DNA from 3 places in the Simplicispira sp. 125 genome. Region 2 is predicted to be linked to each of the others. Evidence: riboswitches for the same ligand, from Rfam matches in the RefSeq annotation. Region 2 holds a riboswitch; each other region holds the start of a gene.
The links. Region 2 has a riboswitch for thiamine pyrophosphate ahead of thiC (phosphomethylpyrimidine synthase ThiC). Riboswitches for the same ligand answer to the same signal wherever they lie in the genome.
Positions count from the first base shown of each region.

Region 1: it holds a riboswitch for thiamine pyrophosphate, as region 2 does, so the genes downstream of both, C8D04_RS06290 (cytosine permease) here and thiC (phosphomethylpyrimidine synthase ThiC) in region 2, are expected to answer to the same signal.
Region 3: it holds a riboswitch for thiamine pyrophosphate, as region 2 does, so the genes downstream of both, thiO (glycine oxidase ThiO) here and thiC (phosphomethylpyrimidine synthase ThiC) in region 2, are expected to answer to the same signal.

Region 1 is NZ_QEKM01000001.1:1,379,212-1,383,118, reverse strand. Features, by position in the region: gene C8D04_RS06290 (cytosine permease) at 1-1,090, opposite strand, end outside; TPP riboswitch at 1,143-1,248, opposite strand; gene C8D04_RS06285 (YebC/PmpR family DNA-binding transcriptional regulator) at 1,373-2,083, shown strand; gene C8D04_RS06280 (DnaJ domain-containing protein) at 2,092-2,376, shown strand; gene C8D04_RS06275 (hypothetical protein) at 2,373-2,939, shown strand; gene C8D04_RS06270 (hypothetical protein) at 2,952-3,698, shown strand; gene C8D04_RS06265 (hypothetical protein) at 3,698-3,907, shown strand, end outside.
Region 2 is NZ_QEKM01000001.1:3,735,366-3,739,272, forward strand. Features, by position in the region: gene ftsZ (cell division protein FtsZ) at 1-419, shown strand, start outside; gene lpxC (UDP-3-O-acyl-N-acetylglucosamine deacetylase) at 511-1,434, shown strand; gene C8D04_RS18765 (hypothetical protein) at 1,459-1,635, shown strand; TPP riboswitch at 1,665-1,784, shown strand; gene thiC (phosphomethylpyrimidine synthase ThiC) at 1,893-3,788, shown strand.
Region 3 is NZ_QEKM01000001.1:1,383,470-1,387,376, forward strand. Features, by position in the region: gene C8D04_RS06295 (glutathione S-transferase N-terminal domain-containing protein) at 1-284, shown strand, start outside; gene thiD (bifunctional hydroxymethylpyrimidine kinase/phosphomethylpyrimidine kinase) at 319-1,173, opposite strand; TPP riboswitch at 1,311-1,429, shown strand; gene thiO (glycine oxidase ThiO) at 1,470-2,549, shown strand; gene thiS (sulfur carrier protein ThiS) at 2,562-2,759, shown strand; gene C8D04_RS06315 (thiazole synthase) at 2,764-3,573, shown strand; gene C8D04_RS06320 (thiamine phosphate synthase) at 3,570-3,907, shown strand, end outside.

The DNA.
Region 1 (3,907 bases), 2.4 Mb from region 2:
CAAAAGCCAGGCGCCCCAGAATCACGCCAAACAGCGGCACGAATACCGAGCTGAGCATGAGCAAAAACGGCTCTAGGCTGTGCATGGGCAGCACCAGCGCCATGAGCGTACAGACCACTGCCACGACCAGGCCCCACTGGCGCACGCTCCAGCGCGGCAATAGGCTGTGGGCCGAAACAGCGCCCGAATAGGTGTCGCCATAAGCGTTGTCCACCTCGTCAATCAATATCAGCGACAGCGCGATCAGCCCGCCCTGCGCCAGCAGCAGCGCGGTCACCAGGTCCTGGCTGGGCAACGTCAAGGCGACGAGCACCCCCAGCGCGTAACACCACACATTGGCCAGCGCGTAGCCCAGCCAGGTGCCCCGCAACGCAGTGCCGCCACTGCGGCCATGGCGCGCATAGTCAGCCACCAACGGTAGCCACGAAATAGGCATGGCAATCACCAGGTCCAGCGCGGGCATCACGCCCATGCCGCCTTCGCCGCGCCGCTGCCACAACTGCTCGAACCCCTGCGCCTGGGCCAAGCCCAGGAACTGCCAGCTCAGCCACAGCAGCGACAACACCACCAGCGGCAACGCCACGCGGGCAATGATGCGGCGCACCAGCTGCACCATTGAGCCGCTGATCAACAGCGTGATCACGCCGCCCCAGAGCAGCGTAGCCAGCATCGGCCAGTAGGTCGCTGCCATGGCACCTGACTGGCGCCCGATGGACACCGTGGCGTCGCGCATCACCACCAGCTCAAAGCTGCCCCAGCCAATCAGCTGCACGATGTTCAGCACAATCGGCAGGCGCGCAAACGCGCGGCCATAGACCGCGTGCATCAACCCGGCGCTGGCCAGCCCGCTGTCGCAGCCAATCTTTGCCACCCAGCCCAGCAGCCCGGCTCCGATGATGGAGCCCGCCACAATGGCCAGTACCGCCTCTTGCGTGCCCAGCGCGGGCATCAGGTAGGCGCCCACCTGCATGACCAGCAGACCCACGCCCAGGCTGAACCACAGAGAGGCATGGTCGTGCCAGCGGAAAACGCGCTGCGCGCTGGATACGGGGGTCAGCGCTTCGTTGGTGGAAGCGGTTGCGGTGTTCATGCGGACTCCTTGGCAGCATCGGTGCAAGAAAGACCCGGGCCACGCGGTCGGTGGGCGTTAGAACGGGCTTCCCTGCGCGAGGATGATCTCAATCAGGTTCAAAGGGACTCTCTCAGCCCGCGCGCCAATATCGGCGTGGGGCACCCCTAGCGAATGCACCAGTCTTGCGGTGGTGCGGGGCGGATTCTAGCGGCAGTGGTAATCTCTTGGGTTTTGCCTGGGGTTTCCCTGCGCAGCGCCGCGCGCGCGCGGGTGCGCCCCAGGACCAGCCAAGGAACTCGCATGGGTGCGCAATGGAAAGCAAAGGGCAAGGCGCAGGCCGCCGACGCCCGCGGAAAGCTGTTTGGCAAGCTGGCCAAGGAAATCATGGTCGCTGCGCGCGGCGGTGCCGACCCGGCGGGCAACTCCAAGCTGCGCCTGGTGCTCGAGCAAGCGCGCAAGGTCTCCATGCCCAAAGACACGCTGGACCGCGCCATCAAAAAGGGCGCCGGCATTGGCGGCGATGCGGCCAGTTTCGAGCATGTGGTGTACGAGGGTTTTGCCCCGCACCAGGTTGCGGTGATGGTCGAATGCCTGACCGACAACGTCAAACGCACGGCGCCCGAAATGCGCGTGCTGTTTCGCAAGGGCCAACTCGGTACCTCGGGCTCGGTCGCCTGGGACTTTGACCATGTGGGCATGATTGAGGCCGAACCCGCGACTGCCGGTATCGATGCCGAAATGGCCGCCATCGAAGCCGGTGCGCAAGACTTTGAACCCGGCGAAGAAGAGGGCCAAACCCTGTTTTGGACCGATCCAGTCGACCTGGACACTGTGAGCCGCGCTCTGCCTGCGCACGGTTTTACCGTGCTCTCGGTCAAGCTGGGCTACCGGCCCAAGAACCCGGTCAATCCTGCCAGCCTGAGTGCTGAGGCGCTGGAGGAGGTCGAAGCCTTCCTTGCGGCCATCGACGCCAACGACGACGTACAAAACGTGTACGCCGCACTGGGCTGATCGGGCCGATGCAAAGCGACCACTACGCAGCCCTGGGCCTTGCGGCCAACGCCACGCTGGCCGACATCAAGCGGGCGTTCCGGCAAAAGGCCTCGTTCTACCACCCCGACCGCAACACAGCGGCTGACGCAGCCCTGCGCTTTCGCGAGGTGCAACAAGCCTACGACGTGCTCTCGGACCCCGAGCGCCGCCAGCAATACGACGACAACCGCCGCCGCAACCTGCTCGACGACCCTTTGCAAACCGCAACGGAAATCTGGCAGGCCTTCGTGCGTGAACGCAATCTTCCATGAAACTCTCTCGCTACTTCTCCGACTTGCGCAAAGCCTACGAGGCCGAGCTCGATGACCTGACCTCTGATTCCGAAGGCAAGGATGTATTAACGAAGCGCCTTGCCGCCAAGCGCAGCGAAATCGGCTTCCTGGTGCAGATGTTGGACTACAGCCCCGAGATGGTGGCCGTGGTTTTCCACCGCGCATTTCGTTTTCCCAAGCTGGCAGCCATGCAGCGATTGCTGACATTGCCGCCCGAGGCACTGCCTACATGGCCGGAACTGGCGGGCGCCGTGGCCCTCGAACCCTGGGCGGAACCTGTGGCGCTCAAAGTGCTGGCAGAGCCCGGCGGCGCGACTTTCATGACCGTGGCCGCCTGCCTGGAGTACCTGCACGCCCACGGGTTTGGCCCTGCCGACGCCGCACAAGGCACACCGGATGACGAAGAAGCTCGCAACAGCGACGAGGGCGACGACGGCGACGGCCTGAGCGCCGACGACGCCAGCGACCCGCCAGATGGCCGCTCGCTCGACGAAGCCGGCGCCGACTGGCTCGCAGACCAAGGTTTCGAGCGCAAGGACTGACACTGAGAACGTATGAACCACCTGGCATTGATTGAAAAAACCACCAGCCTGATCGCGGCTGGCGACATCGTGGGCGCCGAGAGCGCGCTGGCCGACCTGGCCGATGAGGAGGGCGACCGTGCGCTGATGGTTGTGCTCGACCAGCTCGCGCCCAAAGATGTGCTGGCCGTCATGCGGGAGTACGACAGCTCCAAGGCGTCCGTCGTGAACATGTTGGTCACACCCGAGCAGTTCGCCCGCGCCATGGTGCTGGAGAAACAGTACAAAGACCTCACGCACCAGCACTTGCGCAGCATGGTTAACGCCGTCGTCTTTCGTGAAGACGCCGACCCGTTGGAATTTTTGAACGCCATCGGCGACCTGGACGGCGGCGCCGAAGCCCTGGCCAACTACTTCACCGAAAAATGGAGCCGCATTGAGGCTTTTGCCCGTACCGGTGTTTTTGAAGCTACCGAAGACTACGGCCTGATGCTGAGTGACGATGAGCTGCTCGCGTCGGGCTACGTGCGCCCGCGCGTCGAGCTGGACGAAGTGGCCGACCAGGACTGGATGCAGATGGCCTGGCTGCTGCGCTACGAGTGCCGCGACCTGTTTATTGAAATGCTCTTGGTGCTGCGCGCCAAAGCCCGCGCACACGACCTGGGCGAAGGTGACGAGCAGCCCGAGGAAGAGGACGACGGCAAGTTCGAGACCAGCGAGACCGACCGCGGCAACGTCACACCGGCAGCGCGCACCTCTGACGAAGAATCGGCCATCTGATGCCTGGCAGCCGTTCGCACGAAGCACCGCCGCAGGCGCTGGCCCTGCACGACGCACGCTCGTTTTTCGAGCGCGCGCTGGCGCACGGCGTTAACCACGGCATTCTGGGGGCCGAAAAGCTCGCCGCCCTGCATGCGGAGGCTCCCAAGGGCATGGTGCAGATAGCGCGCTACTTTGGCAGCGAGTTTTTGCGGCCCGAACTGGAACGT
Region 2 (3,907 bases):
AGGGCAGCCTCAAGCTGTCTGAGTCGCGCCAGGCCATGAACACCATCAATGCCTATGCATCGACCGACGCACATGTGATCTTCGGCGCCGCCTACGACGAAACCCTGGGCGAGGAGATCCGTGTGACTGTGGTGGCCACCGGTCTTTCGCGCCAGAATGCGCGCCGCCAGCCCATCTCGGTGGTGCAGGGCGGCCTGCGCACGGGAACGGACAACATGTCCTACCCGATGCCTGGCACGGGCATGCTGTCCGGCTCCGTGGGCGCTGCGCCGGGGGCTGTGGGTGGCCAGGCAGACTATGCCGTGCCCAGTGTCTGGCGTACCAACCGCACGCAGGCTGCAGCGCGGGTGGATGCCTTGTCCTCGGGCGGCATGGACGACCTGGAAATCCCTGCCTTCCTGCGCAAGCAGGCTGATTGAGGTGGGCGCTGCACGTTTGTGCCATCGCCGTGATAGAAAAACGCGATGGCGCAGTGCAGCAACAACGCGCAGTCCACACTAAAATCAACGGATGCTTGCGCAACGAACCCTCAAAACACTCACCCGTGCGGTGGGCGTCGGCCTGCACAGCGGCCAGCGGGTCGAGCTGACACTGCGCCCTGCGCAGCCTGACACCGGCATCGTGTTCCGTCGTGTCGATTTACCCGAGCCGGTGGACATTCCGGTATCCACCCAGGCCGTGACGGACACGCGCATGGCGTCCACCATTTCGTCGGGCAGCGCCTGCGTGCATACGGTCGAGCACCTCATGTCAGCGTGTGCCGGGCTGGGGGTGGACAACCTGTATGTAGACATCACCGCAGAGGAAGTGCCCATCCTGGACGGGTCTTCGGCTTCTTTTGTTTTCCTGCTGCAAAGTGCGGGTATCGTTCTGCAAAACGCCTCTAGGCGCTTCATTCGGGTCAAAGAGCCTATAGAAATTCGCCAGGGCGAGGGTGTGCACGCCAAGTGGGCGCGACTCGACCCCTACCACGGCTACAAGCTGCGGTTTGAAATTGACTTTGCCCATCCGGCCGTCGATTCCACGGGGCAATCCGTCGAATTTGACCTGGGCCAGGGCCAATACAGCCGCGACATTGCCCGCGCGCGCACCTTCGGCTTCACCAAGGACGTGGAAATGATGCGTGCCAACGGGCTGGCATTGGGTGGCGGCATGGACAACGCCATCGTCATGGACGACTACAAAGTGCTCAATGCCGACGGCCTGCGTTACGACGACGAGTTCGCCAAGCACAAGATATTGGATGCCATGGGCGACCTGTACCTGGTCGGCAAGCCGCTGCTGGCGGCTTACAGCGCCTTCCGCTCCGGCCATGCGCTCAACAACCTGCTGCTGCGCGAACTCGAAGCCCATCCCGAGGTCTGGGAAATCGTCACCTTCGAGAACGAACGCCTGGCCCCTGCCGGTTTTGCGCAGCCGGTGCGCGCTTGGTAGCGCCAAACCACAAGCCTCCCGCGTATGCTGCTGTTTCGCTGGATCGTCATGCTGTTGCTGCTCGTGGCGGCGCTGTGCTTTGCGTTTTATGCCGGTACCGGCCGGGCGCGGTACAAGCAGCTGGGTTTTGTTGTGCTCAAGTGGACCATGATTGCCGCAGGAGTTTTCTTTGCCGTGCTCATCCTGGAGCGCGGCTTCTGACGCTGTGAACTGTTTCTCGGCCTATACTCGCCCCTGCTCCGGGGTGTGCTGATGCGCTGAGATGCCGGGGGTCTGGAAACAGGCTCCCCGGCGAACCCGACGAACTTGATCCGGTTCATACCGGCGGAAGAAGAGCCGACCTCCTTGTCTGCGTGCATGTCCCATCGGGCGCGTACGCCGTCCACAGACGCCATCCGTGTCTATGGGAGCGCAGGTCCAGTCCGGAGCATCCATCCCCGGACCTTAGGAGACCTGCCATGAACGCCCCCGACCCCCTTGCCCGTGAATCCTTCGCCAGCTTGCTGGCACGCGCCCGCGACCCCTTTCCTGCATCGCGCAAGGCCTACATTGCAGGCGCCCTGCACCCCGACCTGCGTGTGCCGGTGCGCGATATTGCGCTCACCAATGGTGAGCAGGTCAGCGTGTACGACACCTCGGGCCCTTACACCGATCCGCAGGCGCAGATCGACGTGCGCAAGGGCCTCGCCAGTGTGCGTGGCCGCTGGATCGAGGCGCGTGGCGACACAGAGGGCTACCAGGGTCGCCCATCCGTGGCACTGGACGATGGCAGCAAAAGCGAAGACGCAGTGCGCCTGGCCACGCTGCGCGCAGAAGCTGCGGCATTGCAACGCCAGCCCCTGCGCGCCAAAAGGGGTGTCAACGTCACGCAGATGCACTATGCGCGGCGCGGCATCATCACGCCCGAGATGGAGTACGTCGCCCTCCGCGAAAACGGTAAACGCGAGTGGATGGCGCAATACCAGCAAGACTTAGCGCGCGAGCAGCGCCTGGCGGGCAACCCCATGGGCGCGATGATCCCGAAAATCATCACGCCCGAATTCGTGCGCGACGAAGTGGCGCGCGGCCGCGCCATCATTCCGGCCAACATCAACCACCCCGAAGTTGAGCCGATGGCCATTGGCCGCAACTTCCTGGTCAAAATCAACGCCAACATCGGCAACTCGGCCGTCACCTCCAGCATTGAAGAAGAAGTGGAGAAGCTCGTGTGGGCGATTCGCTGGGGCGCCGACAACGTGATGGATCTCTCGACCGGCAAGAACATCCACACCACGCGCGACTGGATCGTGCGCAACTCGCCCGTGCCCATCGGCACCGTGCCGATCTACCAAGCGCTCGAAAAGGTCGGCGGCATCGCCGAAGACCTGACCTGGGAAATCTTCCGCGACACCCTGATCGAGCAGGCCGAGCAGGGGGTGGACTACTTCACCATCCACGCTGGCGTGCGCCTGGCCTACATCCACCTCACGGCGCAGCGGCGCACGGGCATCGTCTCGCGCGGCGGCTCCATCATGGCCAAGTGGTGCATGGCGCACCACCGCGAGAGCTTCCTGTATGAGCATTTCGAGGACATCTGCGACATCATGAAGCAGTACGACGTGGCCTTCAGCCTGGGCGACGGTCTGCGGCCCGGCTGCGCGTCCGACGCCAACGACGAGGCCCAGTTCGCCGAGCTGCACACGCTGGGCGAGCTGACCCAGATCGCCTGGAAGCACGATGTGCAGACCATGATCGAAGGCCCCGGCCACGTGCCCATGCACATGATCCAGGCCAACATGACCGAGCAGCTCAAGACCTGCCACGAGGCGCCGTTCTACACCCTGGGCCCGCTGACCATCGACATCGCCCCCGGCTACGACCACATTGCCTCGGCCATCGGCGCGGCCATGATCGGCTGGATGGGCACGGCCATGCTGTGCTACGTGACGCCCAAGGAACACCTGGGCCTGCCCGACCGCGACGACGTCAAGCAGGGCATCATCGCCTACAAGATCGCGGCCCACGCCGCCGATGTGGCCAAGGGCCACCCGGGCGCGCGCTCACGCGACGATGCCCTGAGCCAGGCGCGCTTCGACTTTCGTTGGCAGGACCAGTTCAACCTGGGCCTGGACCCGGAGACGGCGCAGGAATACCACGACGAGACGCTGCCCAAGGACTCGGCCAAGGTGGCGCATTTCTGCTCGATGTGCGGCCCCAAATTTTGCTCGATGAAGATCACGCAGGAAGTGCGTGAATTCGCTGCGCAGAAAGGCGTTGCGGAGGGCGAGGCACTCACGCAGGGGATGGCGGCCAAGGCCGAAGAGTTCCAGAAAACTGGGGGACGCCTGTACGTCCCGCTGCACCCGGTGGCGTGACGCAGTCGCCACCCGCGGCGGTGGCTTGCCGATGTGCCGCTGTCGCAGGCGGTGAATACCCTGTGCGTGACCTGTTACAGCCTCGCTTATATTCATTACAAATGCAGCCCACAAGGCTG
Region 3 (3,907 bases), 2.4 Mb from region 2:
GGCAGGAAGCCGTTGACCAGGCATGCAAGGGCCTGGCGCTGTACCAGTACAAAACCTGCCCTTTTTGCATCAAGGTGCGCCAAGAAATGCGCCGCCTGTCCTTGACGGTCGCCAAAGTGGACGCGCAGCCGGAAGGCCCCGACAGGACTGCACTGGTGCAGCAAGGCGGCCAGGCCAAGGTACCTTGCCTGAAGATCACCGACAAAGCAGGCAACAGCCGCTGGCTCTACGACTCCAAAGAAATCATCAGCTACTTGCGCAGCCAGTTCGCACAGGTAACCTGAGGCCGCCTGAGACGGGCGCAAAAATCCTTGACAGTCAGCCCTGGATGACACGCTGCGCCATGGGCGCATAACCGTGGTTGAGTGGGCCGTGGCCCTTGCCGGTACGCACGGCCGCACCTGCCTGGATAGCGCCCAAAATATACGTGCGCGCCAGCGCCACGGCCTCGGGCAGCGCATGGCCCAAGGCCAGATGCGCGGCGATGGCAGACGACAGCGTGCAGCCCGTGCCGTGGCCGTTGTGCGTGGCAATGCGGGGCGATCGCAGGTATTGGAGGGTGCCGCCCGGCAGCGCGAGCACGTCCACCACCTCATCACCCGGCAAGTGCCCGCCTTTGAGCAGCACAGCGGGCGCGCCCAGCGCCAGCAAAGCGCGGGCAGCATCGTCCAATGCCTCGATGCCCGGGATGGCGCGGCCCAGTAGCAGCGCCGCTTCGTCGAGGTTGGGGGTCACCACGGTGGCCAGCGGGAACAGTTCACGCACCAGCACCTGTACCGTCTCGTCGGCCATCAAGCGGTCGCCGCTGGTGGCCACCATGACCGGGTCGAGCACCACATGCAGCAGTTGGTAGCGCCGCAGGGCATCGGCCACCACGGCCACCACTTCGGGCGAATGCAGCATGCCGATCTTCACGGCATCGACGCCAATGTCTTCCACCACGGCCTCGATCTGTGCGCGCAGCATCTCGGGCGGCACGCCGTGGATGGCGCGCACGCCCTGCGTGTTTTGTGCGGTGATGGCGGTAATGGCGGTCATGCCATAACAGCCCAGGGCGCTGAAGGTTTTCAGGTCGGCCTGGATACCGGCGCCACCGCCACTGTCTGACCCGGCAATGGAGAGCACGCGGGCGTAGCGGGGAGCCTGTGCAGAAAGGGGTGCTGTGTGCGTCATGGCGAAAATTATCCCGGAAACCCAAAGCGCCCCTGCCGTCACCCCCCACAACCCCAGGGAACCAACGCCAGATCCGAGGCCTGCGCATGCGCCACATCAAGCCAGGGGAATCGGCGTTGTGCTGTAATTGCCGCTTACGGACGAAACAGGGGTGTCCCGCTACCCAACGTGGCGCGGACTGAGAAACACCCTGGGGCTTTGCGCCCCGTTACCCGATCCAGATCATGCTGGCGTGGGGAGTTTCCAGTGCAGGCACCTGCCCGTTTTGTCCCCTGTAACACCGCAGACGGACAAACATGACGCTTTCCAACACCTCTTTCACCATTCTCGGCGCCGGTCTGCTGGGGCGCTTGCTGGCCGTATCACTTGCGCGCCAGGGCCACAGCGTGGCCATTTACGACAAAGGCGGCCCGCTGGGCGAGCATTCGGCTGCCCGCGTGGCCGGAGGCATGCTGGCCCCGCTGGCCGAATCGGCCATCGCCGAGCATGGCGTGGTACGCATGGGCCGCCACTCGCTCAGGCGCTGGCCCGAGCTGCTGGCACCGCTGGCGATGCCGGTGTACTTCCAGCAAGAGGGGACGCTGCTCGTATGGCACCGCCAGGACGCGCAAGAGGCCACCCGCATGCGCCAGCAACTCGAGAACACCCGCACCAGCGTCACCGAACTGCCTGCCATGCAGATGCTCGACAGCGAGGGTATGGCGCAGATTGAGCCCGCGCTCGCGCCGCGCTTTGCCCAGGGCATGTACCTGCCTGGCGAAGGCCAGCTCGATAACCGGCAACTGCTGGCTTCGCTGGCTGGCGAGATGGAGCACCTGGGTGTGCAATTGCACTGGAACACGCCGCGCGAACTGGGCTATTTTGGCGCAGACCACCCGGGCTGGCTGCTCGACTGCCGCGGCCTGGGCGCACGCGGTGACTGGCCCCAACTGCGCGGTGTGCGCGGCGAGGTGATCCGCCTGCACGCCCCCGAGGTCACGCTGCAGCGGCCCACACGGTTGCTGCACCCGCGCTACCCGGCCTATATCGCGCCCAAGGAAAACAATGTGTTCGTGATCGGCGCCACCGAGATCGAGTCCGAAGACCTCTCGCCGGCCAGCGTGCGTTCCACGCTGGAATTACTGAGCGCTGCCTACGCCGTGCACCCGGGCTTTGCCGAGGCCCGCATTCTGGAACTGTCGGTGCAATGCCGCCCCGCCCTGCCCGACAACCTGCCAGCCGTGCGCCAACTGGCGGCGCGCACGCTGCAGGTCAACGGCATGTACCGCCATGGCTACATGATTGCGCCTGCGATGCATGATGTGGTGCTGGATATCCTCGCAGGCGGCACGTCAGCGCGGGCGGCTGAGTTCGATCTGTTGATGCAATTGCTCTGAAGCGCCACAACCATGCACATTCTCATCAATCTCCAGCCCCACGAACTGCCCGAGGGCGCCAGCGTGGCCGACGCCCTGGCCGCCATGCAGGCAAAACCGCCCTACGCCGTGGCCGTCAACACTGTTTTTATACCCGCGCCCCAACACCCGCACCACCTGCTGCAAGCGGGTGACAAGGTCGAAGTGATCTCCCCCGTCACAGGGGGCTAAAACCATGAACACGACATCAACCGACGACGCCCTGGTCCTGTACGGCCAGCAGTTTTCCAGCCGCCTGCTGCTGGGCACATCCCGTTATCCCTCGCCGTCGGCACTCAAGGCCGCCGTGCAGAGGGCCCAGCCGGCCATGGTCACAGCCTCGCTGCGCCGCCAGGGCAGTAATCCGGCCGAAAGTGGCCAGGGTTTCTGGGAACTGCTGCGGGAGCTGGGCGTGCCGGTGCTGCCCAACACCGCCAACTGCCACAGCGTGCAAGAGGCCATCACCACGGCGCAAATGGCACGCGAGGTGTTCAACACCCCGTGGATCAAACTAGAGGTCATTGGCGACGACTACACCCTGCAGCCCGACACCCTGAACCTGGTGGCTGCTGCCGAGAAGCTGGTACGCGACGGCTTCTACGTACTGCCCTACTGCACCGAAGACCTCGTGCTGTGCCAGCGCCTGGTGGACGTGGGATGCCAGGCCATCATGCCCTGGGCTGCGCCCATCGGAACGGGACGCGGCCCCATGAACCCCTATGCCTTGCAGGTGCTGCGCGAACGCATCAACGTGCCCATGCTGATCGACGCGGGCCTGGGCCTGCCTTCGCACGCCTGCCAGGTGATGGAATGGGGCTTTGACGGCGTGCTGCTCAACACCGCCGTAGCCCTGGCGCAAGACCCGGTGGCCATGGCCGGCGCCTTTGCCGACGCTGTGCATGCCGGGCGCGCCGCCCGCCATGCAGGGGCCATGCAACCCCAGCAAGCCGCCCAGCCCAGCACCCCGGTGCTCGGCACCCCGTTCTGGCACCATGCGCCCGCATGACTGATAGCAACACCCTGGCGCAAGCCATTACTGCGGCCCACGCCACGAGCTTGACCGGTTTCCCGCCGCAGCCGGTGCCTGCGCCCGAAAGCGACGCGCCGGTGTACCTGGGCGCGCTGCAGGCCTGCAGTGCACTGGGCTTCATCGCCCACGATGCGCAGGTGCTGGCCCATGCCTGGCAAGCGCGCTGGGAGCGTACCGGCAGCACCACACCCGAGATTTGGCCCACTGTGGCGCAAGATTTTGGGCTGCAGACGCGGCCGCACGCAACGCCTTTTGCCGTCTGCCCACAGCAGCTCGGCCTGTATGCCGTGCTGCCCGATGCCGCCTGGGT